DNA from 2 places in the Streptomyces sp. NPDC101191 genome. Region 1 is predicted to be linked to the other one. Evidence: predicted binding sites of a transcription regulator. Region 1 holds the regulator's gene; the other holds the start of a gene.
What was found. The regulator HrcA, encoded in region 1, represses chaperone genes, less so after heat shock. The targets are predictions, from matches to a motif close to TTNGCACTCNGNNNNNCNGAGTGCNAA.
Positions count from the first base shown of each region.

Region 2: groL (chaperonin GroEL) is a predicted target of HrcA. The motif match lies at 9,194-9,220, and genes of this name have one in related genera.

Region 1 covers NZ_JBIWOU010000010.1:90,134-104,825, forward strand. Annotated here, with positions in the region: gene hemW (radical SAM family heme chaperone HemW) at 1-1,059, shown strand, start outside; gene ACIRQF_RS32105 (DUF3097 domain-containing protein) at 1,371-2,174, opposite strand; gene ACIRQF_RS32110 (MBL fold metallo-hydrolase) at 2,185-2,931, opposite strand; gene hrcA (heat-inducible transcriptional repressor HrcA) at 3,088-4,107, shown strand; gene dnaJ (molecular chaperone DnaJ) at 4,108-5,247, shown strand; gene ACIRQF_RS32125 (nitronate monooxygenase) at 5,518-6,660, shown strand; gene ACIRQF_RS32130 (16S rRNA (uracil(1498)-N(3))-methyltransferase) at 6,657-7,400, shown strand; gene ACIRQF_RS32135 (histidine triad nucleotide-binding protein) at 7,720-8,079, shown strand; gene ACIRQF_RS32140 (ribonuclease Z) at 8,095-9,009, shown strand; gene ACIRQF_RS32145 (adenosine deaminase) at 9,009-10,007, shown strand; gene ACIRQF_RS32150 (MFS transporter) at 10,215-11,561, opposite strand; gene ACIRQF_RS32155 (carbohydrate kinase family protein) at 11,814-12,932, shown strand; gene ACIRQF_RS32160 (PhoH family protein) at 13,110-14,183, shown strand; gene ybeY (rRNA maturation RNase YbeY) at 14,196-14,692, shown strand, end outside.
Region 2 covers NZ_JBIWOU010000005.1:546,992-561,683, reverse strand. Annotated here, with positions in the region: gene ACIRQF_RS22405 (hypothetical protein) at 1-887, opposite strand, end outside; gene ACIRQF_RS22400 (immune inhibitor A domain-containing protein) at 1,018-3,300, opposite strand; gene ACIRQF_RS22395 (trehalose-6-phosphate synthase) at 3,469-4,845, opposite strand; gene ACIRQF_RS22390 (hypothetical protein) at 4,994-5,485, opposite strand; gene ACIRQF_RS22385 (glucosyl-3-phosphoglycerate synthase) at 5,524-6,492, opposite strand; SAM riboswitch class I at 6,614-6,806, shown strand; gene thrC (threonine synthase) at 6,800-8,110, shown strand; gene ACIRQF_RS22375 (MoaD/ThiS family protein) at 8,134-8,409, shown strand; gene ACIRQF_RS22370 (cold-shock protein) at 8,838-9,041, shown strand; gene groL (chaperonin GroEL) at 9,385-11,007, shown strand; gene ACIRQF_RS22360 (hypothetical protein) at 11,191-12,828, opposite strand; gene ACIRQF_RS22355 (hypothetical protein) at 12,818-14,494, opposite strand.

The sequences.
Region 1 (14,692 bases):
GCCGGCGGCGTGCTCGCCTCCCGGGACAACTACGCGGGGCAGGTGGCCGAGGAGATCCGGCTCGCGCGCAAGGTCCTCGGCGACGACCCGCGTCCGGTGCGGACCGTCTTCGTCGGCGGCGGCACCCCCACTCTGCTCGACGCGGGCGATCTCGTGTCCATGCTCGCGGTGATCCGGGACGAGTTCGGGCTCGCGGACGACGCCGAGGTGACGACGGAGGCGAATCCGGAGTCCGTCGACCCCGCGTATCTGGCGACCCTGCGCGAGGGCGGCTTCAACCGGATCTCCTTCGGCATGCAGAGCGCCCGGCAGCACGTGCTGAAGGTCCTCGACCGCAGCCACACACCAGGGCGTCCCGAGGCGTGCGTCGCCGAGGCGCGCGCGGCCGGCTTCGAGCACGTCAATCTGGACCTCATCTACGGCACGCCCGGCGAGTCCGACGACGACTGGCGGGCCTCGCTGGACGCGGCGATCGGGGCCGGGCCGGACCACGTCAGCGCCTACGCGCTCATCGTGGAGGAGGGCACCCAGCTCGCGCGGCGCATCCGGCGCGGTGAGATACCGATGACCGACGACGACGTGCACGCCGACCGCTATCTCATCGCCGAGGACGTGCTGTCCGGAGCGGGGTACGCGTGGTACGAGGTGTCCAACTGGGCCACTTCCGACGCCGGCCGCTGCCTCCACAACGAGCTCTACTGGCGCGGTGCCGACTGGTGGGGCGCCGGACCGGGCGCCCACAGCCACGTGGGCGGGGTCCGGTGGTGGAACGTCAAGCACCCGGGCGCGTACGCGGCGGCGCTGGGGGCCGGTAAGTCGCCCGGAGCGGGGCGCGAGCTCCTGACCGAGGAGGACCGGCGGGTGGAGCGGGTGCTCCTGGAGCTGCGGCTGCGGGAGGGCTGCCCTCTCGGGCTGCTGCGCCCGGCCGGGCTCGCCGCGGCCGAGCGGGCCCTCGCCGACGGCCTCCTCGACCCCGGGCCGTACGCCGAGGGGCTGGCCGTGCTGACGCTGCGGGGGCGGCTGCTGGCCGACGCGGTGGTCCGCGACCTGGTGGACTGAGATCTGGTGGTCCGCGACCGGGTGGACTGAGACCTGGTGGTCCGCGACCGGGTGGACCGAGACCTGGTGGACTGACCGACCAGGGCCGGGGCCGCACGGGACCCGGGCCGGGCCTCACGGACCCAGGCCCGCGGAGCGCGCTCTCCCGTGCCGGGACGCGGCGGCCCCCGTGCGGACGGCGTAGGCGGCCGGGCCGGCGTCACGGAGGGGCCGCCGGCCGGCGGCCGGACGCTGAAGTCCTGGACTCCCCTGCGGGGCGCCGCGACCGCAGGATCGGGCGGGCCCGCAGGGGAGTCGAGGCGGCGCAGCGCTTACGGGGCCGTGACGAAGTCGATGAGTTCCTCGACCCGGCCCAGGAGCGCCGGTTCCAGGTCCTTGTAGGAGTGGACCCTCGACAGGATGTGCTGCCAGGCCGCGCCCGTGTTCTCGGGCCAGCCCAGGGCGCGGCAGACGCCGGTCTTCCAGTCCTGGCCGCGGGGGACCGTCGGCCAGGCGCGGATGCCGACCGAGGAGGGCTTCACGGCCTCCCAGACGTCGATGTACGGGTGGCCGACGACCAGGACGTCGGGCGAGGTGACGCGGGCGGCGATACGGGACTCCTTGGAGCCCTCCACGAGATGGTCCACCAGGACGCCCAGGCGGGCGTCCGGGGCCGGGGCGAAGTCGGCGACGATGGCCGGGAGGTCGTCGACGCCCTCCAGGTACTCCACGACCACGCCTTCGATGCGCAGGTCGTCGCCCCACACCCGCTCCACCAGCTCGGCGTCGTGGCGGCCCTCCACGTAGATGCGGCCCGCCCGCGCGACGCGCGCCCGGGCGCCCGGGACGGCGACCGAGCCGGAGGCCGTACGGGCGGGGCGGGACGGTGCCGGCCGGGAGGGGCGGACCAGGGTGACGACCCGGCCCTCCAGGAGGAAGCCGCGCGGTTCCAGCGGGAAGACCCGGTGCTTGCCGAAGCGGTCCTCCAGGGTGACCGTGCCCGCCTCGCAGCGGATCACCGCCCCGCAGAAGCCCGTCGAGACCTCTTCGACGACGAGGTCGTGGTCGGCCGGGACCTCCGGCACGGGAGCCGACTTCTTCCAAGGAGGCGTCAGATCCGGGTTGTAGCTGCGCATTCGGGCGACGCTACGACACCTCGAAGCGGCGTGCCAGTTCATCGCGCTGGCGTCGGACGAAGTCCGCGTCCACCAACGCGCCGTGGCCCGGCACGTAGAGCGCGTCCTCGCCGGCCAGGGACAGCAGGCGGTCGAGGGCGGCCGGCCAGCGGGACGGAATCGCGTCCGGGCCCGCCTGCGGCTCGCCCGACTCCTCCACCAGGTCGCCGCAGAAGACGATCTCCCGCTCGCCCGGCACGAGGAGCGCCAGGTCGTGGCCCGAGTGGCCGGGGCCGACGTTCGCGAGCAGGACCTGGCGTCCGCCCAGGTCGAGGGTCCACTCGCCCGAGACCGTGTGGCGCGGGGCGACCAGGACCTCGGCGGCCTCCGCCGCGGCCTGCTCGTCCACCCCCTGCTGCACCGCGTCCCGGCGCAGCTCCTCCGCCTCCCGGCGCAGCAGCGCGTCCATGCCCACCGCGCCGAAGACCTCCGCCCCCGCGAAGACCGCCGTGCCGAGGACGTGGTCGAAGTGGGGATGGCTGAGTGCGACATGCGTCACCCTCCGGCCGCCTGTGATCGACGCCACCTGCGCGCGCAGTTCGGCGCCCTGCACGAGGGTGGCGCCCGTGTCGTACAGCAGGACCGCGTCCCGGCCGACGACCAGGCCCACCGTGGCGTCCCAGCCCGGCATCCGGCGGCGTCCCACCCCCTTGCCGAGGCGCTCCCAGCCCTGCTCTTCCCACCGCTCCGCCGACACGTCTTCCCGTTCCAGATCCATGACGCGACGCTATCCGCTCCGACCGCTCCGACCCCGCCTCCTTGCCAGGAGCGATGTGCGCCGCCGTACACTGGCCGGGGGATTCCTGGCACTCGGGCAGGGCGAGTGCCAAAAGTGGAGCAACCGGAACCGGATCGACAGCTGGAGGTGCGCGCGATGCTCAGCGAACGCAGACTCGAGGTGCTGCGCGCCATCGTCCAGGACTACGTCGGGACGGAGGAGCCGGTCGGCTCCAAGGCGTTGACCGAGCGCCACAGGCTCGGCGTGTCGCCCGCCACCGTGCGCAACGACATGGCGGTCCTGGAGGAGGAGGGCTACATCGCCCAGCCTCACACCAGCGCCGGCCGCATCCCCACCGACAAGGGCTACCGCCTCTTCGTGGACCGGCTCGCGGGCGTCAAGCCGCTCTCGACCCCGGAGCGGCGGGCGATCCACAACTTCCTCGACGGAGCCGTCGACCTCGACGACGTCGTCGGCCGCACGGTCCGCCTGCTCGCGCAGCTGACCCGGCAGGTCGCCGTCGTGCAGTACCCGTCGCTGACCCGTTCGACGGTCCGGCACGTGGAGCTGCTGTCGCTGGCCCCCGCCCGGCTGATGCTGGTGCTCATCACCGACACCGGCCGGGTCGAGCAGCGGGTCATCGACTGCCCGGCCCCCTTCGGCGAGAACTCCCTGGCCGACCTGCGGGCCCGGCTCAACAGCCGGGTCGTCGGCCGCCGGTTCGCCGACGTGCCGCAGCTGGTGCAGGATCTGCCGGACTCCTTCGAGGAGATCGAGGACCGCGGCACGGTCACGACCGTGCTCGCGACCCTCCTGGAGACCCTCGTCGAGGAGCAGGAGGAGCGGCTCATGATCGGCGGCACCGCCAATCTGACCCGCTTCGGACACGACTTCCCCCTGACGATCAGGCCCGTCCTGGAAGCGCTCGAGGAGCAGGTCGTGCTCCTCAAGCTGCTGGGCGAGGCCAAGGAATCGGGCATGACCGTACGCATCGGGCACGAGAACGCCCACGAGGGACTGACGTCCACGTCGGTCGTCTCGGTCGGCTACGGTTCCGGCGGCGAGGCAGTCGCCAAACTCGGCGTGGTCGGACCGACCCGCATGGACTACCCCGGAACGATGGGAGCGGTACGCGCAGTGGCACGTTACGTCGGACAGATCCTGGCGGAGTCGTAAGTGGCCACCGACTACTACGCCGTACTCGGCGTACGCCGCGACGCGTCGCAGGACGAGATCAAGAAGGCCTTCCGCCGTCTTGCCCGTGAGCTTCACCCGGACGTGAATCCGGACCCGAAGACGCAGGAGCGGTTCAAGGAGATCAACGCCGCCTACGAGGTCCTCTCGGACCCGCAGAAGAAGCAGGTCTTCGACCTCGGCGGGGACCCCTTGTCCGCAGCCGGCGGCGGCGGCGGTGCCGGCGGCTTCGGCGCGGGCGGCTTCGGGAACTTCTCGGACATCATGGACGCCTTCTTCGGTACGGCGTCCCAGCGCGGGCCGCGCTCGCGCACCCGGCGCGGCCAGGACGCGATGATCCGCCTGGAGATCACCCTCGACGAGGCGGCCTTCGGCACCACCAAGGACATCCAGGTCGACACGGCCGTCGTCTGCACCACCTGCTCCGGCGAGGGCGCCGCGCCCGGCACCACCGCGCAGACCTGTGACATGTGCCGCGGCCGTGGCGAGGTCTCCCAGGTCACCCGGTCCTTCCTGGGCCAGGTCATGACGTCGCGCCCCTGCCCGCAGTGCCAGGGCTTCGGCACCGTGGTCCCGACCCCGTGCCCCGAGTGCGCGGGCGACGGGCGCGTGCGGTCCCGCCGTACGCTCACGGTCAAGATCCCGGCCGGTGTCGACAACGGCACCCGCATCCAGCTCGCGGGCGAGGGCGAGGTCGGCCCCGGCGGCGGCCCCGCCGGCGACCTGTACGTGGAGATCCACGAGGTCCCGCACGAGGTCTTCCAGCGGCGTGGCGACGACCTGCACTGCACGGTCACCATCCCGATGACGGCGGCCGCGCTCGGCACGAAGGTGCAGCTGCAGACGCTGGACGGACTGGAGGACGTCGACATCCGTCCGGGCACCCAGTCCGGCCAGTCGATCCCGCTGCACGGCCGCGGTGTCACGCACCTGCGGGGCAACGGCCGGGGCGACCTGATCGTCCACGTCGAGGTGCAGACCCCGACGAAGCTCGACCCGGAGCAGGAGCGCCTGCTGCGCGAGCTGTCCCAGCTGCGCGGCGAGGAGCGCCCGACAGGGCAGTTCCAGCCGGGACAGCAGGGCCTGTTCTCGCGTCTGAAGGACGCGTTCAACGGGCGCTGAGGCGCCGGCGGTACGAGCGAAGGGGCGGTCCCGCGTTTCCCGCGGGACCGCCCTTTCGCGTTCCCCGCGGGGCGGGTTCCGCGGTCGTGGCGGCCGCATGCGCCGCGCCGTCCTCGTCCGCGTTGTCCGGGACCGCGGGCCTCGCCGCACGGTGGGGGCATTTCGGGCGGGCGGCGTGGTCGCGGGCCCCTCTCGCACCGCTCCCGCGTCCACCGCGTACCCCTCCCGTACCGATTCGGCCGGGTCCTTCCGGCATGGCACGATGCCTGCATGTCCACCGCACTGAACGATCTCTCTCGTCACCCGATCGTGCAGGCCCCGATGGCGGGTGGCGCCTCCTGTCCCGAGCTCGTCGGGGCCGTGTGCGAGGCGGGGGCGCTCGGGTTCCTGGCCGGGGGGTACAAGACCGCGGGCGGGCTGTACCAGGAGGTCAAGCAGGTACGCGCGCTCACCGCGCGGCCCTTCGGGGTCAACCTCCTCATGCCGCCCGGCGGGCAGCCCGCCGATCCCGCCGCCGTCGAGGTCTACCGGCACCAGCTCGCGGGCGAGGCCACCTGGTACGAGACGCCGCTCGGCGACGCCGACCAGGGGCGGGACGACGCCTACGACGCGAAGGTGGCGATCCTCCTCGACGACCCCGTGCCGGTCGTCTCCTTCACCTTCGGCTGCCCCGACCGCGACGCGCTCGACGCCTTCGCCCGGGTCGGTACGTTCACGATCGCCACCGTCACGTCCGTCGAGGAGGCCCGGACCGCCGAGCGCGCCGGAGCCGGGGCGGTCTGTGTGCAGGGCGCCGAGGCGGGCGGGCACCAGGGCACCCACCGCGACGACCCGGCCGACGGGCCCGCCCCGGGCCGCGGGCGGGGACTGCTGCCGCTGCTCACCGAGGTCCGTGAGGCCGTGCGGCTGCCCCTCGTCGCGACCGGCGGGATCATGCGCGGCCGGCAGATCGCCGCCGTGCTCGCCGCGGGCGCCGACGCCGCGCAGCTCGGCACCGCGTTCCTCCCCTGTCCCGAGTCGGGGGCGCATCCGCTGCACAAGCGGGCCCTCACGGACCCGCTGTTCACCCACACCGAGTTCACCCGGGCCTTCTCCGGGCGCCCGGCGCGGGGGCTCGTCAACCGCTTCCTGCGCGAGCACGGGCCCTACGCCCCCGCCGCGTACCCCGAGGTGCACCACCTCACCGCCCCGCTGCGCAGGGCCGCCGCGATCGCCGGCGACCCGCAGGGGATGGCCCTGTGGGCCGGGCAGGGGCACCGGATGGCGCGGGAGCTCCCGGCCGGCCGGCTGGTCGAGGTCCTCGTCGAAGAACTCCACTCCGCCCTCTCCGGGCTCGCAAGCAGCGCCACCACCGGCGATGCCGGCGGTACCACCCGTACCACCGGCACCCCACCTACCAGGAGCACCTCGTGACCGCACCCGTCTTCGTCGTCGACACCGTTCCCGGGAGCGGCAGCTTCCTCCTCGACGGGCCCGAGGGCCGGCACGCCGTCTCCGTGAAGCGGCTGCGCTCGGGCGAGGAGCTCGTGCTGACCGACGGACGGGGGCGCTGGGCCGAGTGCGTCGTGGTGTCCGCCGAGGGCAAGGACCAGCTGACCGTGCGGGTCTCCGCGGACCACGAGGAGCCCGGACCCGAGCCGCGCGTGACGGTCGTCCAGGCCCTGCCCAAGGGCGACCGCGGCGAACTGGCCGTCGAGATCATGACGGAGACCGGCGTGGACGCGATCGTGCCGTGGGCCGCGTCCCGGTGCATCACGCAGTGGAAGGGCGACCGCGGTCTGAAGGCGCTCGCGAAGTGGCGGGCGACCGCGCGCGAGGCCGGCAAGCAGTCGCGCCGCACCCGCTTCCCCGAGGTGGCCGACCCGATGTCGTCCAAGCAGGTCGCCGCGCTGCTCGCGGAGGCCGACTTCGCGGCCGTCCTGCACGAGGACCGGGACCACCCGAGCGGTGCGCTCGCCACCGCCGGGCTGCCGGACAAGGGGTCCATCGTGCTCGTCGTGGGGCCCGAAGGCGGGGTGTCCCCGGAGGAGTTGGCGCTCTTCGAGGGCGCCGGCGCCCGGCCGTACCGCCTCGGGCACAGCGTCCTGCGCACCTCCACCGCGGGGACGGCGGCCGCGGCGCTGGTGCTCGGCCGCACGGGACGCTGGTCCTAACGGTCGTCCCCGGTCAGGCCGCACCCGGCGCGTGGCGCGGTCCGGTGTTCGTCCCCCGGTCAGGCCGCACCCGGCGCGCGTGGCGCGGTCCGGCGGTCGTCCCCCGGTCAGGCCGCACCCGGCGCGCGTGGCGCGGTCCGGTGTTCGTCCTGCCGGTCAGGCCGACCCGGCGCGCGTGGCACCGCCCGGCGTTCGTCCTCCCGGTCAGGCCGCACCCGGCGCGTGGCGCGGCCCGGGCGGCGGGCGTCGGCGGGGAGCTCGTGGTGCCCGATAGCATGCGCGTGTACGGATGATCGACGGAGGCGAGGAGGCCCGGGCCATGGCCGGAGAGCCGCAGAGCGACTGCCTGTTCTGCAAGATCGCGGAAGGGGAGGTCCCGGCGACGATCGTGCGCGAGACGGAGACGACCCTCGCGTTCCGCGACATCAACCCGCAGGCGCCGACCCACGTCCTGGTCATCCCGCGCCTGCACTACCCGGACGCCGCCTCCCTCGCGGCCGCCGCGCCGACCGTCGCCGCCGACGTGCTGCGCGAGGCCGGCGAGATCGCGGCTCAGGAGAAGGTCGACGGAAGCGGCTTCCGCATCGTCTTCAACACCGGCGCCGGTGCCGGCCAGACCGTGTTCCACGCGCACGCCCACGTCCTCGGCGGCCGCGGCCTCAACTGGCCGCCCGGATAGACCGGGACGCCCCCCTTGTCCGTACGCGAACTGGTCGTCCTCGGCACGGCCAGCCAGGTACCCACCCGGCACCGCAACCACAACGGCTACCTGCTGCGCTGGGACGGGACCGGCATCCTCTTCGACCCCGGTGAGGGCACCCAGCGGCAGATGCTCCGGGCCGGGGTCGCGGCGCACGACCTGAACCGGATCTGCGTCACGCACTTCCACGGCGACCACTCGCTGGGGCTGGCCGGGGTGATCCAGCGGATCAACCTCGACCAGGTCCCGCACCCGGTCACCGCGCACTACCCGGCGAGCGGGCAGCAGTACTTCGAGCGCCTGCGGTACGCGACGGCCTACCGCGAGACCGTGCTTCTGGTCGAGGAGCCGGTCGCCGCCGACGGGGCGCTCGCCGTCACGGACGCGTACACGCTCGACGCGCGCCTGCTCTCGCACCCCGTGGAGTCGTACGGCTACCGGCTCACCGAGCCCGACGGGCGCCGGCTGCTGCCGGAGCGGCTCGCCGCGCACGGCATCAAGGGCCCCGACGTGGGGCGGATCCAGCGCGAGGGCGTCCTCGGCGGCGTCACGCTGGAGGACGTGAGCGAGGTGCGGCGCGGGCAGCGGTTCGCGTTCGTCATGGACACCCGGCTGTGCGACGGGGTGTACGCGCTCGCCGACGGCGCCGACATGCTCGTCATCGAGTCGACCTTCCTCGACGAGGACGTCCGGCTCGCCACCGACCACGGACACCTGACGGCCGGTCAGGCGGCGGCGGTCGCCCGGGACGCGGGCGTACGGCACCTCGTGCTGACGCACTTCTCGCAGCGGTACGCCGAGCCGGAGGAGTTCGAGCGGCAGGCGCGGGCGGCCGGGTTCGAGGGGGAGCTGAGTATTGCCCAGGACCTGATGAGGGTCCCCGTACCGAAGAGACAGAACGTTTCCTGATGCCCGTACCCAAGGCCGAACTGCACCTCCACATCGAAGGCACCCTCGAACCCGAGCTGGCGTTCGCGCTGGCCGCGCGGAACGGGGTGACGCTGCCGTACGCCGACACCGAGGAGTTGCGTGAGGCGTACCGCTTCAGCGACCTCCAGTCCTTCCTGGACCTGTACTACGCGCTGATGGCGGTCCTGCGCACCGCCGACGACTTCACCGAGCTCGCCGACGCGTACCTGGTGCGGGCCGCGCGGCAGGGCGTGCGGCACGCCGAGATCTTCTTCGACCCGCAGGCGCATACGGCGCGCGGCGTGCCCTTCGGGGTGGTGGTCGAGGGGCTCTCCGCGGCCCTCGACCGTGCCGGGGAGCGGCACGGGATCTCCACCCGGCTCATCATGTGCTTCCTGCGCGACGAGTCGGCGGAGTCGGCGATGGCGACGCTGGAGGCCGCTAAGCCGTACCTGGACCGGATCACGGGCGTCGGGCTGGACTCGGCCGAGGTCGGGAACCCGCCGGCCAAGTTCCGCGAGGTCTACGAGGCGGCCGCCCGCCTCGGCCTGCGGCGGGTCGCCCACGCGGGGGAGGAGGGGCCCCCGTCGTACATCCGCGAGGCCCTCGACGTCCTCGGCGTCGAGCGGGTCGACCACGGCCTGCGGTGCCTGGAGGACCCCGAGCTCGTGGAGCGCCTCGTCCGGGAGCGGATCCCGCTGACGCTGTGCCCGCTGTCGAACGTGCGACTGCGGGCCGTCGACACGATCGAGGACCACCCGCTGCGGGCGATGCTGGGCGCGGGGCTGGTCGCGACGGTCAACTCCGACGACCCGGCGTACTTCGGCGGCTACGCCGACGACAACTTCACGGCGGTCCGCGAGGCGCTCGGGCTGTCCGCCGACCAGCTGCGGACCCTGGCCCGGAACTCCTTCCTGGCGTCCTTCCTGGAGGACGAGGAGGAGCGGCGGGCGGGGTACCTGGCGGAGGTCGAGGCGTACGACTTCGCGGGGGAGTAGACCCCGGGCCTGTGCCGGGTACGCGGGCTCCGCACGTACGCAGGTGGCGGGCGTGGTGCGCCCGCTTCGCCAGGTCCGCGGACCACGTCCGCGGACCGCGTCCGCTGACTCCGGCGCGCCGGGCCCGCTGAGGCCCCCCGCCCGCCCGTCCGACCCTCGCCGTCCCCCCGTTCTCCGCCCCGCAAGGGGGGAGGAGCGGGGGAGAGCCTAGGCGCGGTCCGACGGGCGGGCCAGGTCGTAGGCCGACCTGGCCGCCTGCCGGGCCGGGGCGTCCAGGTGGATCGGGGCGATGTCCTGTTCCGGAGCGCCCAGTTGGGGGACGAGGGCCGGGGTCGGGGTGGTGGTCGCGGCCAGGAGCGCCGCCGGTGCGCCGCCGCGGCGACGGACGGAGCCCGGGACCAGCGGTCGACCCGAGACATGGCGGGCCACGGCCGTCATGGGGACGGCGATGAGCAGGAGCAGAGCGCAGAGGGTCACGCCCATGCCCGGGTAGCCGGCCGCCTCCGACAGGACGCTGCCGGTGACCGGGCCGCACGCCACGCCCAGCGACGACGCCGAGCCGACCAGGACCGCCCAGCGGCCCCGGGGGTCCAGGGAGGCGGCCAGGCCGAGGAGGTAGGACAGGACGACGGGGTAGAGGGCGTTCCACGCGATCTCGCCCGTCGCGAAGGTGGTGGGGGTCGCCGCGGCCGAACTCAGCAGGACGCAGCCGGCGATGAGTGCCGTGCCCGCGCCGATCGGTACCGCCCGGCCCAGCCGTGAGCCCAGGGCTCCCGCCACCACGACGCCGGCCAGGCCCGCGCCGAGGGCGACGGCGAAGACGGCGCCGAGGGCGACCTCCGAGAGACCGGCCTGGGTCAGGCCGATCCGGCCGCTGACGCCCCACAGCGCGTTCTGCGCCATCGACCAGAGCAGGATCGCGCCCGCGAGGACCGCGCCCGCCCGGCGGTGCGGGAGGGGCCCGGTGACGGGCGGCTCCTGCCCGGCCCGCGGGCCGGGCCCGGTCGCGGGTGCGAGGGCCTTCGTGGCCGGCCATACGGCCACGGCCGTCGCGGCGATCGCCGCGAACGGCAGCGTGTGGCCGCCGCCCAGCCGCGGCAGCGTCAGATACAGCGCGCCCGCCGCCGCCGACACCGACAGCAGGCCGAGCGCCGAGGCGCGGTGCGGGTCGGGGCGGCCCGCGATGCCCGCCGCGGCGACCGCCGTGGACGTGCCCGAGCCGAAGCCGCCGACGACCGCGCCGAGTACCACCAGCGGGAGTTCGTGCGTGGCGGCGGCCGTGCCGTAGCCGACCGCCATGGCGGTGAGGCCCAGCCGTGCCGCCCGGCGCGGGCCGACGCGGTCCACGCGGGCGGCGAGCGTGAAGCCCGCCGACGCCGAGCCGAGGAGGAGGATCGAGCCGACCAGGCCGGCTTGGGACGGGCCCAGGCCCAGGCCCGCGGACAGGCGGCCGACGAGGGTCGGGAGGAGGTAAGGGGCCAGGTATCCGGCCGTGAAGAGGGCGACGAGAGCGGTGTGCGGTGCCACCAGGGCACGCGCAGAGCGCGACGGCATGGGCGTTCCAGGAACTGAACAGGGAGATGAGAGGGCGCCCGGGGATTCACGGGGTCGCGGCACCATGTGTATCAAGCATCCGAGTGGGCGGAGAAGCTGGTGTCCCTCGATTCGGTATGTGATGTGGGTCACGATTGGTTTGGATGGTGGTCGGGTGGGTATTAAGGCGCGGAATCGTCGCGCCCACCCCGCCTCACCGTTCCCTTCGGGCACACTGTCCGGATCAGCACCACGATGCCGATCCGCCGCACCATGACCGGGGAGCCTGCCGTGACCGAACGCGACAACGACGTCGACCCGCTGGTGTGCCTCCGCGAGCCCACCGATCCCGAGTGCGACGTCTTCCTCACCGGCACGGTGTTCCTCGACATCATCTTCACCGGGCTCGATTCCGCCCCCGTCCGCGGAACCGAGTCCTGGGCCCGCGGCATGGGATCCAGCCCCGGCGGCGTCGCCAACATGGCGACCGCGCTCGCCCGGCTCGGGCTGCGGACCTCGCTGGCCGCCGCGTTCGGCGACGACCACTACGGCGAGTACTGCTGGGACGCCCTGGAGCAGGGCGAGGGCATCGACCTCTCGCTGTCGCGGACCGTGCCCGGATGGCATTCGCCGGTCACCGTCTCCATGGCCTACGAGGGCGAGCGCACCATGGTGTCGCACGGCCACGCCGCCCCGCCCCTCGACGGCGCCCTGCCCGCCTACCCGCCCCACGCCCGCGCCGCCGTGGCCTCCCTGGTCCCCGGCCGCAACGAGGAGTGGGTGGCCCGGGCGGCCGGCTCCGGGGCCAAGGTCTTCGCCGACGTCGGCTGGGACGACACCGGGCGCTGGGACCTCGCCGGGCTCAGGGACCTGGAGCACTGCGAGGCCTTCCTGCCCAACGCCGCCGAGGCGATGCGGTACACCCGCACCGACTGCCCGCGCGCCGCCGCCCGGGCGCTCGCCGACAAGGTGCGGTACGCGGTCGTCACGCTCGGTTCCGAGGGCGCCTACGCCGTGGACGGGGCCACCGGCGAGACCGCCGAGGTGCCCGCCATCCAGGTCTCGGCGCTCGACCCGACCGGCGCCGGGGACGTCTTCGTCGCCGGGTTCGTGACCGGGACCCTCGCCGGCTGGCCGCTCGCCGACCGGCTCGCCTTCGCGGGGCTGACCGCCGCCCTCTCCGTACAGGAGTTCGGCGGGTCGCTGTCCGCGCCGACCTGGGGCGAGATCGCCGCCTGGTGGCAGCACGTCCAGGGGCACGAGGGCCAGGACCCGGCCGCCCTGCGCGACCGCTACGCCTTCCTGGAGCGCCTGCTGCCCGCCCCGGCCCGCCCGTGGCCGCTGCGCCGGGCCGTCCCCACCATCGGCTTCCGCGCCGCCCCGGCCTCCTAGCCACCGGTGAGGAGGGCCGCCCGTGCGGCCTGAGGGGCGCCGCCTCCCGGCCGCCCGGGCCGTCCCCGAAATTCCGTTCAGGTCTGTCGGGGGCGAGTCGTAGGCTTGGTATCCGAGAGGTTGTCGAGCAGCGAGAACCCTGCAACAGGAGGTATGCGCAGGCCCCAGTGCCGGCCCATGACTCAGACACCCACAGCCGACGCCCCCGCCCTCGGGCCGGGACAGGCACGCGCCAGGTTCACCGTCCCCGCGAAGCACCCGATGGTGATGATGCTGGGTTCCGGCGACTCCCTGCTGCGCGTGATCGAGGAAGCGTTCCCGACGACGGACATCCACGTACGGGGAAACGAGATCAGCGCGACCGGTGAAGCGCGGGAAGTCGCGCTGATCCAGCGCCTGTTCGACGAGATGATGCTGGTGCTCCGCACCGGTCAGCCGATGACGGAGGATGCCGTGGAACGTTCGATCGCGATGCTGCGCGAGGAGAACGGGGAGGGCGGAGCGGCGGCCGAGACCCCCTCCGAGGTGCTCACCCAGAACATCCTGTCGAGCCGCGGCCGCACCATCCGCCCCAAGACCCTCAACCAGAAGCGCTATGTCGACGCCATCGACAAGCACACCATCGTCTTCGGCATCGGCCCCGCCGGCACCGGCAAGACGTATCTGGCCATGGCCAAGGCGGTCCAGGCCCTGCAGTCCAAGCAGGTCACCCGGATCATCCTGACCCGGCCGGCGGTCGAGGCGGGCGAGCGGCTCGGCTTCCTGCCCGGCACGCTCTACGAGAAGATCGACCCCTATCTGCGGCCGCTCTACGACGCGCTGCACGACATGCTCGACCCCGACTCGATCCCCAAGCTCATGGCGAACGGGACGATCGAGGTCGCGCCGCTGGCGTACATGCGCGGACGCACGCTCAACGACGCGTTCATCATCCTGGACGAGGCGCAGAACACGAGCCCCGAGCAGATGAAGATGTTCCTCACCCGCCTCGGCTTCGACTCGAAGATCGTCATCACCGGTGACGTCACCCAGGTCGACCTCCCGGGCGGCTCGAAGAGCGGTCTGCGGCAGGTCCGGGACATCCTCGAAGGGGTCCCCGACGTGCACTTCTCGACGCTCACGTCGCAGGATGTCGTACGGCACAAGCTCGTCGGCCGTATCGTCGACGCGTACGAGAAGTACGACAGCCGCAACGACAGCCGCAACGACAGCCGCACCGGCGGCCGTCAGGACGGCCGTAACGGGAAGTAGAAGCAACCGCACATGTCGATCGACGTCAACAACGAGTCCGGCACCGAGGTCGACGAGCAGTCGATCCTCGACATCGCCCGCTACGCGCTCGCGCGCATGCGTATCCATCCGCTCTCCGAGCTCTCGGTGATCGTGGTGGACGCCGAGGCGATGGAGCAGCTCCACATCCAGTGGATGGACCTGCCGGGTCCGACGGACGTCATGTCCTTCCCCATGGACGAGCTGCGCCCGCCGTCGAAGGACGACGAGGAGCCCCCGCAGGGGCTCCTCGGCGACATCGTGCTCTGCCCCGAGGTCGCCACGAAGCAGGGCGAGGACGCGCCGACGCGGCACTCCATGGACGAGGAGCTCCAGCTCCTGACCGTCCACGGGGTGCTGCACCTGCTCGGCTACGACCACGAGGAGCCGGACGAGAAGGCCGAGATGTTCGGCCTCCAGGCGGCCATCGTGGACGGCTGGCGCGCGGAGAAGGGCCTGACCGGCCCGTCGCCGGCGCCGACCGTCTCCTG
Region 2 (14,692 bases), on a different contig from region 1:
CCGACGATGGCGAACTGGTCCTTGGAGGTGCCGTTCGCCTGGTAGTTGTCCACGGTGACCTCGGTGAGCGGAGCCGAGAGGTCGCTTCGCGAGGCCACCAGAACCTTGTGGTCGGTGCTGTCGGAGCTGTACAGCGCGATGTGGTCGGGAGACAGCTTCGCCCTGGCGAACGTGCTGGGGACAGGCGCGGTGAGCGTCTCGACGCGTCCCGTCTCGGTGGAGGCGATGCCGTACCGCCGCTTCTCGTCCTGGACCCGCGTCGTGGTGAGGATGCCCGACCGGTCGCCGGCGAGGGCCCCGCCCGCGAAGGTGTCGTCCGGGCCGGTCACGGGAAGGTCCCGGACGGTTCCGTCGGGGCGGAGGGACAGCAGGTGCCACGCGCCGGTCGTGTACGTTCCGTCCGGCTGGGGGATCCTCTCGTAGGCGACCACCGTGGAGTCGTGGACCGAGTACGCCTTCAGCCCCTCGGGGAGCTTCAGGTGGCGCGAGGTGCCGTCTGCGGCGCGCAGTTCGACCTCGCCCTCACGAAAGAGCGCCAGGGTGTCGGCGCCCGTGCCGAGGATGGTCGTCCCGGCTTCGTTCGACAGGGGGACCGGGGTGCTGCGGCCGTCCGCGTACCGGGTCCACAGGACCTGCCGGTCCGCTCCCTGGTAGTGGAAGACGCCCTCGGCTCCTGCGGCGTCCGCCCGGTAGTACCGCGACTGGGCGGTCAGATAGGGCGATGCGCTGATCGCGGACGACCTGCGGGCCGCCGGCACGACGACCTCTCCCGCCCCCGGCTCCTCCGCCGTCGCCGTCACCGCCAGTGGTGTCAGGACGCCGCCCACCGTTAGTGCGATGGCCGTCGCGGCGACGGATGCGCTCCGTGCCCAGGTGTGACGAAACACCAGGAAATCCCTCCCCAGAGACCCTGCCGTGCCCCCCACCGCAGGTGGACCGGAGGGTAACAGCAGGAAGAGGCGCCCCGGTCCGCCGGGGCGCCTCTTTTTGAACAGGGTCGGTCAGGCAAGGACCCTGCTACGGGGCCGGGTTGAGCACGCTGATCGTCAGGTCGTCGCCCGCGTCACCCGTGACCGTGACCTTCACGCCGTGGCCCGCGACCCGCACGCTGGCCTGGGGGGCCGTGGCGTCGTAGTACGCGTCGGGGTCGGTGTCGTCGAAGACCGGGATACCCGGGACCGAGGGGGCGCAGGCCGCCTTCGTCTCGACGGTCTTGTTGCCGCCCTTGCCGACCAGGACCTCCTTGTGGAGGCAGGTCGCGTCGGTGGGCTCCAGGCCGAAGGTGGCGTCGAAGGGCTGGCGCCGGTTCGTCGGGGCCGTGCCGTCGTCGTAGCGGAACGGGGCCGGGCGGGCGTCCACGGCCATCGCCGAGCCGCCGCCCGGGTGGGCGCTGACGTTGTTGTCGTCGTAGGAGCGGTCCACGTACCAGACCAGCATGCCGTTCTGGAAGCGGAAGAACTCCACCCAGTCCGGGGCGGTGATGCCCTTGCTGAACTGGTATGGGCCCTCGGCGAGGAGCGCGTCGGCGCCGACGTACTCGCGGTTCTCCAGCAGGTAGTAGCGCGTGGAGGTGGCGGTCTCGGTGCCGGTCGAGATCTTCCAGCGGCCCTGCGCCGTCCAGCCGTTCGCGCCCTGCTCGACGTCGTCCGCCGCCAGGGTCGTCCCGCCGGCGGTCAGCGTGACGTCGTCGACGAACGCGCCCGCGAAGTGGACGCCGCCGTCCGACTGGTAGCGGAAGCGGAAGAGGGAGGGCTTGCCCGCGGAGTCGTACGAGTAGCGCAGCGTCGTCCACTTGCCGGCCGAGGAGCCGGAGACGGCCGCGCCGGCCCGGGCCCAGGTGGCGCCGTTGTCGAGGGAGTACTCGGCGAAGAGGTAGTCGAAGTCGGCCTCGATCTCGTACCAGGCGCTCGCCTTGACGGTGACCTTGGGGGCGGCCGGGACGGTACGGGTGAGGGACTGGTTCAGCCCGTCGGCCGAGCCCGTCCACCAGGCGTGCGTGCCCGAGGGCGGTGTCGCGTACGTCGTGCTGCTCGTCTTGTCCGGGAGCGCCACGCGGACGGCCTGCGCCTTGCCGGCGACCTGGAGCGCGGCCGGGCTCAGCGTGTACGAGCCGGTGGCGCCGAGCGGCGCGTCGGCGACGTCGAGCCAGCCGAGGAAGAGCTTCTCCTCGGCGCCCATCAGGCCGGGGTGGGTGCCGATGCCCTCGCCGGCGGCGGCACCGTGGCCGAGCCAGGAGCCGGAGCTCATCAGGGTCCAGAAGGCGGTGGAGTTCTCGCCGCCGTCGGTGTCGTAGTAGTCCGGCAGTCCGAGGTCGTGGCCGAACTCGTGGCAGAAGACGCCGAGTCCGCCGTTCTCGCCCTCGGTGGTGTAGTCGCCGAACCAGTACTTCGACTGGCCGATGCGGGCGCCGCCCGCCTTGTTCTGCGTGCCGGAGACGTCCGGGCCGGTGAGGCCGAAGTCGTCGCCGTTGACGTACCAGCGGTGCGACCAGATGGCGTCCTCGCCCTGGGCGCCGCCGCCCGCGTCCTCGCCCATGCCGGCGTGGACGGCCTGGAAGTGGTCGATGTAGCCGTCGGGCTCGTCGAAGTTCCCGTCGTGGTCCCAGTCGTTGCGGTCCCAGACGTCGAACTGGGCGAGGTAGGCGTCGATCTCGGCCGGGCTCTTGCCCGCCGCGAGCTGCGCGTTCCACCAGGCGTCGCCGGTGTCCTGGACGAAGGCCCAGGAGCCGCCGGTGTCCTCGACGGCGTTGTCGCCGTACCGGGAGGCGTTGTACGGGACCTTGACCCAGTCCTCGACGGTGTTGCTCACCGAGTAGCGGCCGCCCGACAGTTTCTCGTAGAAGGTCCGCATCGACTCGCCGGAGCCGTTGAACAGGTCCTCGTAGTGGGCCTTCGAGAAGTCGGCGGTCCAGGCGTTGGAGTTGTCCAGGGTCCGGTCCGGCTGCGGGATCCGGTTGTGCAGCGGGCCGGGGACGCTGCCGTACTTGCCGAGGCTCTGGTCGCCGAACTCGGAGAGGATCGTGAGGATCTTCTCCTGGCGTACGGCGGTCGTGGTCGTCGTCTCGGCGAACTTGCCGGGCGCGACCTCGACGACGCCGCGGGCGTTCGCCTTCGCCTTGCCCTTGGCGACCAGGTCGATCGCCTTCTCGCGCAGCTCGCTGCGCTGCTTGGTGAGCGGTCCGGGGCGGTTGTCCGCGCGGGGCGCCGTGGTGGCGCCGGTGCCGCCGTCCCGGGATTCCTGCGCGGCGGCCGGGGTGAGGCCGGCGGCGAGGAGTGCGGTGAGCGCCGACCCGATAGTCATGCCCACGACAATCTTTTTCACGTGGTGCGATCCCTTCGCTCGCATGCGTAGGACGCATGGTGCGCATGGTTCCGTTGTGGGTGAACGGATCGCCTGGGGGAACGATCGGCGCAGAGTCTGGCACGAAAGACCCGCCCGCGAGGAGGGGTCTATCCGGTAGATCTTCCGTCAGAGGGCCCGCAGTGCTTCCAGCTGGTCCAGGAACCAGCGCTGGGGCGGGAGTGCCGTCGCCGCCGCCGCGAGGCGCTTCGTGCGGTCGGCGCGTTCCGGGGCCGGCATCGAGAGGGCCTCGTGCAGCGCCTCGGCGGTGCCCGTCACGTCGTACGGGTTCACGGTGAGGGCGTCGGCGCGCAGCTCCTCGTACGCGCCCGCCTCCCGGGACAGCACCAGGGCGCAGCCCGCGTCGGAGACCACCGGGATCTCCTTGGCGACCAGGTTCATGCCGTCGCGCACCGGGTTGACCAGGGCGACGTCGGCCATCCGGTACGCGGCGAGGGAGCGGGTGAAGTCGTCCTGGACGGAGACCAGGACGGGCCGCCAGTCCGGCGTGCCGAACTCCTCGTTGATCCGCTCCGCGAGCTCGCCCACCGAGGCCGTGTACGCGCGGTAGACCTCCAGGTCCTGCCGGGAGGGGTAGGCGGAGGCGAGGTGGACGACCCGGCCGCGCCACTCGGGGCGGGTGGTCAGCAGCTCCCGGTAGGCGAGCAGGCCGCGCAGGATGTTCTTGGACAGCTCGGTGCGGTCGACGCGGACGATCGTCTTCCGGTCGCCGACCTCGGCCCGCAGTGCCGCGAGGCGTTCGTCGACCTCGGGGCGGTGGGCGAGCGCGCGCAGCTCCTCGGCGTCCACGCCGAGCGGGTGCACCGCGACGCGCGTGGCGTCGGCGGCCCGCTCGACCAGCGGGTCGGCGAGGAAGGCGGACGCCCAGGCCCGGGTGTGGAAGCCGACCTCGTCGGCGCCGAGCATGCCCTCGACCAGCTCGTGGTGCACGTCGTCCGGGAGCATCCCCAGGTACTGCGGCGAGGCCCACGGCGTGTGCGTGAAGTGTGCGATCCGCAGGTCGGGGCGCAGCGTCCGCAGCTGCCCGGGCACCAGCGCCAGGTGGTAGTCCTGCACGAGCACCGCCGCGCCCTCGTCGGCCGCTTCGGCGAGGGCCTCGGCGAAGGCGCGGTTGTAGGCGCGGTACGACTCCCAGCGGCGGCGGAAGGCCGCGTCGAAGACGGGCTCGCGCGGGATGTCGTACAGATGGTGGTGGAGGAACCACAGCACCGAGTTCGCGATGCCGTTGTACGCGTCGGCGTACACCTCCGGGTCGATGTCCAGCATCCGGACGCCCGGCTCGGCCACCCCGCGCCGCACCGCCTCGCGGTCGGCGTCGCTCAGGGCCGCGCACACCCAGAGCCCGTCCTCCGCAGCGCCCTCCGACGCGACGGCGCTGAGACCCGAGACGAGCCCGCCGCCGCCCCGCCGGGTCTCCAGGGCGCCGTCGTCACGCACGGTGTAGGAGACCGGGCCGCGGTTCGATGCCACGAGGACAGAAGCCATATGGCGAACCTAGCCCGTCCGGTAAACGCTCAAACGTGCGGATTCGAGACGTACGGATTCGCGCCAGACGGGCCCGGCGGGGGCGGGTGGGGCCGGATCAGGGCCTGGTGCGGCGCGCGGGTCGGCGCGCCCGGGGCGCGGTCGCCGGTCAGGGCTCCGTGCGGCTGCTCTCCGTGCGGCTCCTGATCGCCGCCCTGGCCACCACGCCCGTCGCCGCCAGCGCGAGCCCCAGCCCGCCGAGCAGCCACACGCGCTCGCCCGTATGCGCCGTCACCCCACCTTGGCCGTCGCCGTTCGGACCGGCATTCGGACCGGCGTGCGGACCGGCGTGCGGGCCGCTGTTCGGGGCGGCCGGGGCGCGCTGCGAGGACGGGGGTACGGACGGGGCCGACGGGGACGGCTTCGGGTCCGGGGCGGGGCCGGGCCGGCCGGGTGTCGCGGAGCCGACGGCGGCCGGGTTCCCGGCCAGGGCGTCACCCGCGTGCGTGGTCTCATGGGCGGCCCGCGGGGCCCACGCGGCCCCGCCCGGGACGGCCCCGCCCGGGACGGCGGCGGCCGCGGCGGCCCCGGTGAGCGTCAGCGCTCCGGCCGCCATGCCGAGCGTCGCCAACAGGATTCCCGTTTCAGGTCTGAACCGCATGAAACGGAAATCTAGTCAGAAATGATCATTATCCGGTGTTACGCCACGCGGCGCTCCGCGTACTCCGCGATCTCCACCATCGGGGGCCGCTCCTCCGTGTCCACCGCGTACGTGTGCGGCGTGAAGCCGTCCTCGCCGCGCTCGAACTGCGTGAGCCGCGGCCGCACCAGGTGCCCCCGTGACAGGCGCAGCTGGGCCGTCCGGTAGATCGCCGCCGCCATCCGGCCGAGCGCCAGGCCGTCCTGGTGCCGGTGCTTGCGCACCCCCACGTCCACCTGGGCGAGCGCGTCCAGGCCGACCGTGTGCAGCGCGTCCACGAGGAGGCCCAGCTCCACTCCGTAACCGACCGGGAAGGGGAGCCGCTCCAGCAGCGAGCGGCGGGCCGCGTACTCGCCGCCCAGCGGCTGGACGAATCCGGCGAGCCGCGGCCAGTGCAGATTGAGCAGCGGCCGGGCCACCAGCTCCGTCACGCGGCCGCCCTGGCCGGGGGGCCTCCCCGAGGTGAGCCCGTCGAACTCGGCGCCGAGCGGGCGGTCGTACATGGCCTTCACGAAGTCGACGTCCGGATCGGTGAGCAGCGGCCCCACGATCCCGGTGACGAAGTCCGCCGAGAAGTCCCGCAGGTCCGCGTCCACGAAGCAGACGACGTCCCCGCTCGTCACCATCAGTGACCGCCACAGGACTTCGCCCTTGCCCGGCACCGCCGGTATGCGGGGCAGGATCTCGTCGCGCGCCACCACCCGCGCGCCGGCCGCCGCGGCCACCTCCGCCGTACGGTCGGTCGAGCCCGAGTCGATCACCACCAGCTCGTCCACCAGCGGCACCGCCGGGGTCATCAGCTCGTGGCGGATGACGGAGACGATCGCGCCGACCGTCGCCTCCTCGTTCAGCGCGGGCAGGACGACGCTGACCTTCGTCCCCCGCTTGGCGGCGAGGATCCGCTCCAGCGGACGGTCGGCCACGGACCAGGACCGCCGGGTCAGCCAGCGCTCCACTTCTTCCAGCAACGTGATCTCCATCTCGCGGATCGGACGACCGTCTCCACCTCGGAAGCCTTCGGTTACAGTCTTGAACAACGCGGATGCCCGATGCATGTCGGGGTGCCGACCGCGTCTCACAATCGAATACCGCTCATCCAGAGGGGCAGAGGGAAACGGCCCGTTGAAGCCCCGGCAACCCTCCAGTCGGTTACTCGCCCACCCGTCTCACGGTCACCACCCCAGGTGGAGTCCTGACGGGCGCAGCTTTCAGCGCGAGGCTCCCGGCTAGGGAAGGTGCCAAATCCGTCTCATGGCGAAATGCGTCATGAGGAAGATGAGGAGAAAGGGCCTCGCCTCCATGGCTGTACAGACCGTCGCACCCGGAACCACCGTCGATCTCGGTCCCGCTTCCGGACTCTCCTGTCGCGAATGCGGTGAATCCTTCCCGCTCGGCCCGATCTTTGCCTGTGAGCTCTGTTTCGGTCCGCTCGAGGTCGCCTACGACCTGCCCACCGGTGACCCCGAGGCCCTGCGCAAGCAGATCGAGGCCGGCCCCGCCAACATCTGGCGCTACGCCCCGCTGCTGCCCGTCCCGGCCGACGTCGCCGAGAAGCCCAACCTGAACCCCGGGTGGACCAAGCTCGTCCAGGCCGACAACCTCGCCCGCGAGATCGGCGTCGAGCCCGGCAGGCTCTTCGTCAAGGACGACTCCGGCAACCCGACCCACTCCTTCAAGGACCGGGTCGTCGCGCAGGCCATCGAGGCCGCCCGCGCCTTCGGCTTCACCACCCTGTCCTGCTCGTCCACCGGCAACCTGGCCGGCGCCGTCGGCGCCGCCGCCGCCCGGGCCGGCTTCCGCTCCTGCGTGTTCATCCCGCACGACCTGGAGCAGGGCAAGGTCGTCATGGCCGGTGTCTACGGCGGCGACCTGGTGGCCATCGAGGGCAACTACGACGACGTCAACCGCTTCTGCTCGGAGCTCATCGGCGACCCGCTCGGCGAGGGCTGGGGCTTCGTGAACGTCAACCTCCGCCCGTACTACGGCGAGGGCTCGAAGACGCTCGCGTACGAGATCTGCGAGCAGCTCGGCTGGGTCATCCCGGACCAGCTCGTCATCCCGATCGCCTCCGGCTCGCAGCTCACGAAGATCGACAAGGGTCTGCAGGAGCTCATCAAGCTGGGCCTGGTCGAGGACAAGCCGTACAAGATCTTCGGCGCCCAGGCCGAGGGCTGCTCCCCGGTCTCCGCCGCCTTCAAGGCCGGTCACGACGTGGTCCGCCCGCAGAAGCCGAACACCATCGCCAAGTCGCTGGCGATCGGCAACCCGGCCGACGGCCCCTACGTGCTCGACATCGCCCGCCGCACCGGCGGTGCCGTGGAGGACGTGAACGACGAGCAGGTCGTCGACGCCATCAAGATCCTCGCCCGCACCGAGGGCATCTTCGCCGAGACCGCGGGCGGCGTGACCGTCGGCGTGACGAGGAAGCTCGTCGAGAACGGTCTGATCGACCCCACGCTGACGACGGTGGTCCTCAACACCGGCGACGGCCTCAAGACCCTGGACGCCGTGGCCGAGACCTCGCAGGCGACCGCCACGATCCGCCCGAGCCTGGACGCGTTCCGCGACGCGGGCCTGGCCCACTGAAACCGAGAGGTACGAAGACAGCCATGGCCGTGAACGTCCGCATCCCCACCATCCTCCGCACCTACACCGGCGGGCAGTCCGAGGTGCCCGCCGAGGGCGGGACCCTCGCCGAGGTCATCGCCGACCTGGAGAAGAACCACACGGGCATCGCGGCCCGCGTCCTGGACGACCAGGGCAAGCTGCGCCGCTTCGTCAACGTGTACGTGAACGACGACGACGTGCGCTTCGAGCAGGGCCTGGAGACCGCGACGCCGGACGGCGCGGGCGTCTCCATCATCCCGGCCGTCGCCGGCGGCTGACCGTCGCGCACCGTGCCGGCGGCCGCAGGGCCGTACTCACGGGTATCCGCAATACCTGAATTGCCCCTTCCGCCAGAAGAAGCGGAAGGGGTAATTCTGTATGGTTGAGCGCGGTAGAGTTGGGGAAGTCCCCTCCGCTGCTCATGCCAGGCGCATATGAGAATGCGTCTCCGCGCGACAAGAAGCAGCCAAAGTGCCCGCGCCTTGTGTACCTTCTGCGCGTTTTGCCGGGCCCGACTTGCCCCGGAATTCCGGGGATTCTCCCCAATTCCCCTTTCCACCGTGCCCAGAATTCTCGTCCGATTGACCTGTTGCAGAGGGCAGTTGGGCAGATACATTCAGCCGCGGTCGACGCGTTCCGGCGCAGGGTCTGACCCGGGTCCGCGAAGTGCGGCCCCGCGCAAGGGCCAGTAATAGGGGAGTTAGGCATGGCTCAGGGCACCGTCAAGTGGTTCAACGCGGAGAAGGGCTACGGCTTCATCGCGGTCGACGGTGGTGCGGATGTTTTCGTCCACTACAGCGCGATCCAGATGGACGGGTACCGCACCCTCGAAGAGGGTCAGCGGGTCGAGTTCGAGATCTCGCAGGGCCAGAAGGGTCCGCAGGCGGACATGGTCAAGCTCGCCGTCTGAGCGCGGCGCGATCGGCCACCGACGCACTTCCGTCGAGGGGTCCGCATCCCACTGGGATGCGGACCCCTCGCGCGTGTCCGGACAGGTGCGCCCGCGCGTGCGCCGCGCGTGCGCCGAGAGATGGGTCGAGGGCGGCGGATCCACCTGAGTCGCTTGCACTCGCATGGGTCGAGTGCTAATCATTGGCGTTAGCACTCTGAAGGTGAGAGTGCTACGAGGATCGGGCAGACGAGGTCGCCGACCGAGTGGGGCAAGGAACCACGAGGAGCGCGGGACCGTCCGTCGCGGGCGTCGGCCAGGTCCAGGAGCGTTATCCACCCCATGTCCGGGAGGACCACTTCACATGGCCAAGATCATCGCGTTCGACGAGGAGGCCCGGCGCGGTCTCGAGCGCGGCATGAACCAGCTCGCTGACGCCGTCAAGGTCACCCTCGGCCCCAAGGGTCGCAACGTCGTCCTCGAGAAGAAGTGGGGCGCCCCCACGATCACCAACGATGGTGTCTCCATCGCCAAGGAGATCGAGCTCGAGGACCCGTACGAGAAGATCGGCGCCGAGCTGGTCAAGGAAGTCGCCAAGAAGACGGACGACGTCGCCGGCGACGGTACGACCACCGCCACCGTTCTCGCCCAGGCGCTGGTCCGTGAGGGCCTGCGCAACGTCGCCGCCGGCGCCAACCCGATGGCCCTCAAGCGCGGCATCGAGAAGGCCGTCGAGGCCGTCTCCGGTGCGCTGCTCGACCAGGCGAAGGAGGTCGAGACGAAGGAGCAGATCGCCTCCACCGCCTCCATCTCCGCCGCCGACACCCAGATCGGCGAGCTCATCGCCGAGGCGATGGACAAGGTCGGCAAGGAAGGCGTCATCACCGTCGAGGAGTCCCAGACCTTCGGTCTGGAGCTGGAGCTCACCGAGGGTATGCGCTTCGACAAGGGCTACATCTCGGCGTACTTCGCGACCGACATGGAGCGCATGGAGGCCGCGCTCGAGGACCCGTACATCCTCATCGTCAACTCCAAGGTCTCCTCGGTGAAGGACCTGCTCCCGCTCCTCGAGAAGGTCATGCAGTCGGGCAAGCCGCTGCTGATCATCGCCGAGGACGTCGAGGGCGAGGCCCTGTCGACCCTGGTCGTCAACAAGATCCGTGGCACCTTCAAGTCCGTCGCCGTCAAGGCCCCGGGCTTCGGCGACCGCCGCAAGGCCATGCTGAACGACATCGCCATCCTCACCGGCGGCACGGTCATCTCCGAGGAGGTCGGTCTCAAGCTCGAGAACGCCGGCCTGGACCTGCTGGGCCGCGCCCGCAAGGTCGTCATCACCAAGGACGAGACCACCATCGTCGACGGTGCCGGTGACAGCGAGCAGGTCGCCGGTCGCGTGAACCAGATCCGCGCCGAGATCGAGAACTCCGACTCGGACTACGACCGCGAGAAGCTCCAGGAGCGCCTGGCGAAGCTCGCCGGTGGCGTCGCCGTCATCAAGGCCGGTGCCGCGACCGAGGTCGAGCTCAAGGAGCGCAAGCACCGCATCGAGGACGCCGTTCGCAACGCGAAGGCGGCCGTCGAGGAGGGCATCGTCGCCGGTGGTGGCGTGGCCCTGCTGCAGGCCTCCGCGGTCTTCGAGAAGCTGGAGCTGGACGGCGACGAGGCCACCGGTGCCAACGCCGTCAAGCTGGCCCTGGAGGCCCCGCTCAAGCAGATCGCCGTCAACGGTGGTCTCGAGGGTGGCGTCGTCGTGGAGAAGGTGCGCAACCTCCCCGTCGGTCACGGTCTGAACGCCGCGACCGGTGAGTACGTCGACATGATCGCCGAGGGCATCCTCGACCCGGCCAAGGTGACGCGCTCCGCGCTGCAGAACGCCGCCTCCATCGCGGCCCTGTTCCTCACCACCGAGGCCGTCATCGCCGACAAGCCGGAGAAGGCCGCGGCGCCGGCCGGCGGCGGCATGCCGGGCGGTGACATGGACTTCTGATCCTCGTAGAGGATCGGCGGTTCATCGCTGAACGCCGAAGGGCGGCACCCCGTGGGGGTGCCGCCCTTCAGTCGTGTGCCCCGGATCCGGGCCGGGGGCCGGGGGCCGGGGGCCGGGGGCCGCGGGCCGGGGGCCGGGGGCCGGCGCACGTCGCCCCCCCGGATCCGGCCCGGGGGCCGGGCGTCAGCGCACGTCGACGTAGTCGCCCCGGCCGGTGGAGTCGAAGTGCGAGGCGTCACCGACGTAGACGACGGTGTACGTCCCGTCCACCGAGGTCCGCGCCTTCAGGCTCGCCCTGCCCGTGGCCGAGGTGCGGCCCCAGGCGACGGTCTTCCAGGTCTGGGAGCCCCACGCGGCGAAGCGCAGCTGCACCTGCTGGCCGGCCAGCGGCTTCCAGCCCGCCTGGTCGTGCTGCACCGTGGCCGTCACCGTGATCTCGGCGCCCTTGCGGACGGGCTCCGGCGTGGCGTCCACCGACAGCACCCGGGTGGAGGTCCGGGCCACCTGGAAGGTCCGGCTCACGGACTCCGCGTACATCGACGAGCCGAGGCTGTGCAGCCGGAACCAGCCGCCCCTGGTGGCCACGCCGACGGCGAACGACCGCCGCACATCGGTGGTGATCGGGGTCGAGGCGACCTTCTTCCAGCCGGTCAGCCCGTCCGGGGACTGCTCCAGGAGCACCGTCTGGTCGGTCATGTAGCCCGCCCACGTCTCGTACGGGGAGCGGAACTGGCCCCACGCCGTGAGCCGCCCGTTGCTGTCGAGCCGGTAGGCGACGAGGTTCGTGCGGGTGTCCTTCGGCATGGCGAGCGCACCGTTCGCGTACAGCCCCTCCTGGAACACGCCGGTGCCCCTGACGCTCCATCCGGTGTGGTCCGGGCCCGGAGCGGCGACGAGCCGCGCGGTGAACCGGCCCTCCGCGTCGGTGCGTACGGCCAGCGGAACCCCGCCGCCCAGCAGCGCCTCCAGCGGCTCGTCGGCGACCGGGGAGCCGTCCGCCGGGTCGGTGACCCGGCCGGTGACGGTGACGGTCTCGCCGTTCACCGCGAGCGTCTTGTCGGCGGTGGCGGTGAGGGCCATCCTCCTGGTCCGCACGTCGGCGTCGTCGGTGCGCGCCCCGAGGCCGTGCACCTCGTCGCCGTTCTCGCTGAACTCGGCCCGGTACCAGGCGTAGCGCGTGGTCAGCGGGATCGGAGCGGCGGTGAAGGCGCCGGTGGCGTCGGTCACGGCGGTCCCGATCGCGGTCTCGTCCCAGCCGAGCCGGAACGACACCGAGCGGCCGGGCAGCGGCACCTGGTCGAGGGATCCGGGCTGGATGCCGACCAGGGTGCCCTGCGGGTGGATGTTGCGGTCGGCCCAGGTGGAGACGCCGACGTCGAAGCTGGTCAGGACCGGCCGCAGGGTGAAGTCGAGGGTGCCCGCGTTCGCCCGCGTGACGGTGTTGCCGAGCGAGTCGGTGGCCGTCACGTCGATCGCGTACCGGCCGAGTGCCGGGATGGTGCCGCCGTCCTCGGTGAGCTTGAGCGCCGACTCCTCCGGCAGGGCGAACGTGCCCCGGCTCGAAGGGTTCTCGACGAGCGAGGGCAGGTCGGCGAGGACGGTGTCGCCCTGCCGGACCTTGGCGGACACCGAGGTGACGGTGGCCTGCGGTGCGTCGGTCCACGCGGTCACCCGGAAGGTGCCGCGCTGGGTGTCGACGGTCACGGCCCGTCCGACGCCGACGGTCGGGGCCGGCTCCTCGGCGAGGGCCGGGGCCGCGCCGGCGCCCAGGACGAGCGCCGTGACGAGGGAGACGGCGGAGAGCCGGAGGTCAGCGCGCATCGACATAGAAGTTCCTCGACTCGCTGTAGAAGTAGCCGGTGCGGGGCTGCGTGCCCAGGCCCCAGGTGCCGTCGCCGTAGGTGGTGGTGGTGACGCTGAAGGCGCCGTTGGAGCCGGTGGCGATGTTCTTGGCGGCCCAGTACCAGCTCGGGTCGCCCTTGGGCTTGACGTACAGCGTCAGCCGCGCGCCCGGCAGGGCCTTCCAGACCCCGTTCACCTGCTGCTGCACCACACCCTTGACGGTCATCTTGCCGTTGACCTGCGGCCGCGAGGGGCTGTAGGTGACGTTGACGATCCGGGTGGGGATGCGGGACAGGCGGATGTTCGCGGTGTTCTTGGCGACGTAGCGGTCGCTCTCCGGGTGGTAGATCCGGTAGACGGCGTTGACGTAGCCCCAGGCGCCGAGGTCGTACCAGCAGCCGGTGTCGACGTAGCCGGACTTCATGGTGCGCCAGGTGCGCCCGTTGTCCAGGGAGACCTGCAGCGCGACCCAGTCGGGCTTGGTGTCGCAGTACGTGCTGCCGGCGCCGAGACGCCCCCGCGCCTTCACCCAGCCGTACTCGTTCAGGGTGGTCGTGGCGCTGCTGTACGTGAACTGCTGCGGCACCGCGATGTCCGCGACGTCGTACAGGTGGGTCATCTCGCGGGCGAAGTAGACCGACGGCTTCGGCAGCGTGTACAGCTTGCCCGTCGTGTACTGGACCCGGGCCGGGTAGGCGAAGGAGCCGTCCGCCGCCGTGTCGCCGCCGCCGAGCGGGGCGAGCGCCTTGGTGTACGGGTACGGCTCGGCGCCGGTGGTGACGACCGGGACGCCGGCGAAGCCCTGCCAGCCGGCCTCGGTCAGGCGCTCCACGCGGCCCTGGACGTTGACGTCCGTTCCGGCGGAGACACGGAACCTGCCCGAGTCCGAGGTGATCCGGTACTTCAGCTTCTCCACACCCACGGCGGGGATGCCGCGCGGTGCCACGGGGTCGGTGTCGGCGGCGGCGGACACGACCTCGGCCTTGCCGCCGGTGATCTCGTCGTCCGCGGTGAAGGGCAGCGAGAAGGTGCCGTCCGCCGCGGTGGCGACCGTGGTGGTCCGGGTCTGGGTTCTGGAGAAGGCGTCGCTCAGGTTCAGCGTGACCTTGACCGAGGTGCCCTCGGCGGCCGGGGTGGTCGTGCCCGTGGCCGGGTTCCAGGTGGTGGCCCTGCCGGACAGGACGACGTCCCGGCGGTCGTAGCTGGTGGTCGTGCGGTCGAAGGAGGCGGCGGCGACCCCGGTGTGCAGCCGGTAGGCGAAGGTGCCGCCGGTCCAGCGCTGCACGGTGCCGCCGGGCAGCCGGTACTCGACGGCGAGCGGGTAGTCCCCGAGGGCGGTGCCCTCGGGGAGCCGGATCGGCGCTTCGGTGGTCCAGGCGGAGTAGGCCGTCAGGCCGAGCTCGTCCGTCGAGGCGAGGACGGCGGCGTCCGGGGCGGCGGAGGCGAGGACGCTCACCTTCACCCACAGGGCGTCGCCGGGCAGGCCGACGGTCAGCCGGCCGTCGTCCAGGGTGGTGGTCTGGCTGACGGTCGCCGCGTACGCGGCCGGAGCCGTGACGACGGCGGGCAGGGCCACGCCTGCCGCCAGGGCGAAGACGGTGGCCGCACGCACGAGGGCGTGCGGACGTGTGCGCGTGGTGCGCATGAAAGGGACCCCCCACAGGTCAGAAAAGGCGGTGCACGAGAGGCGTGCGGGCCGCGTGGTACGCACGATATCGCCTGGGGATTGAACATGTTCACTGGATTGCCGGGTAGGCGGGAGTCCTGCGAGCGACAGACGGAGGGGCGATGCTGGGGAGAGAGCCCGGAACGCAATCCCCCGGCCCGGAGTCCCGGAACGGAA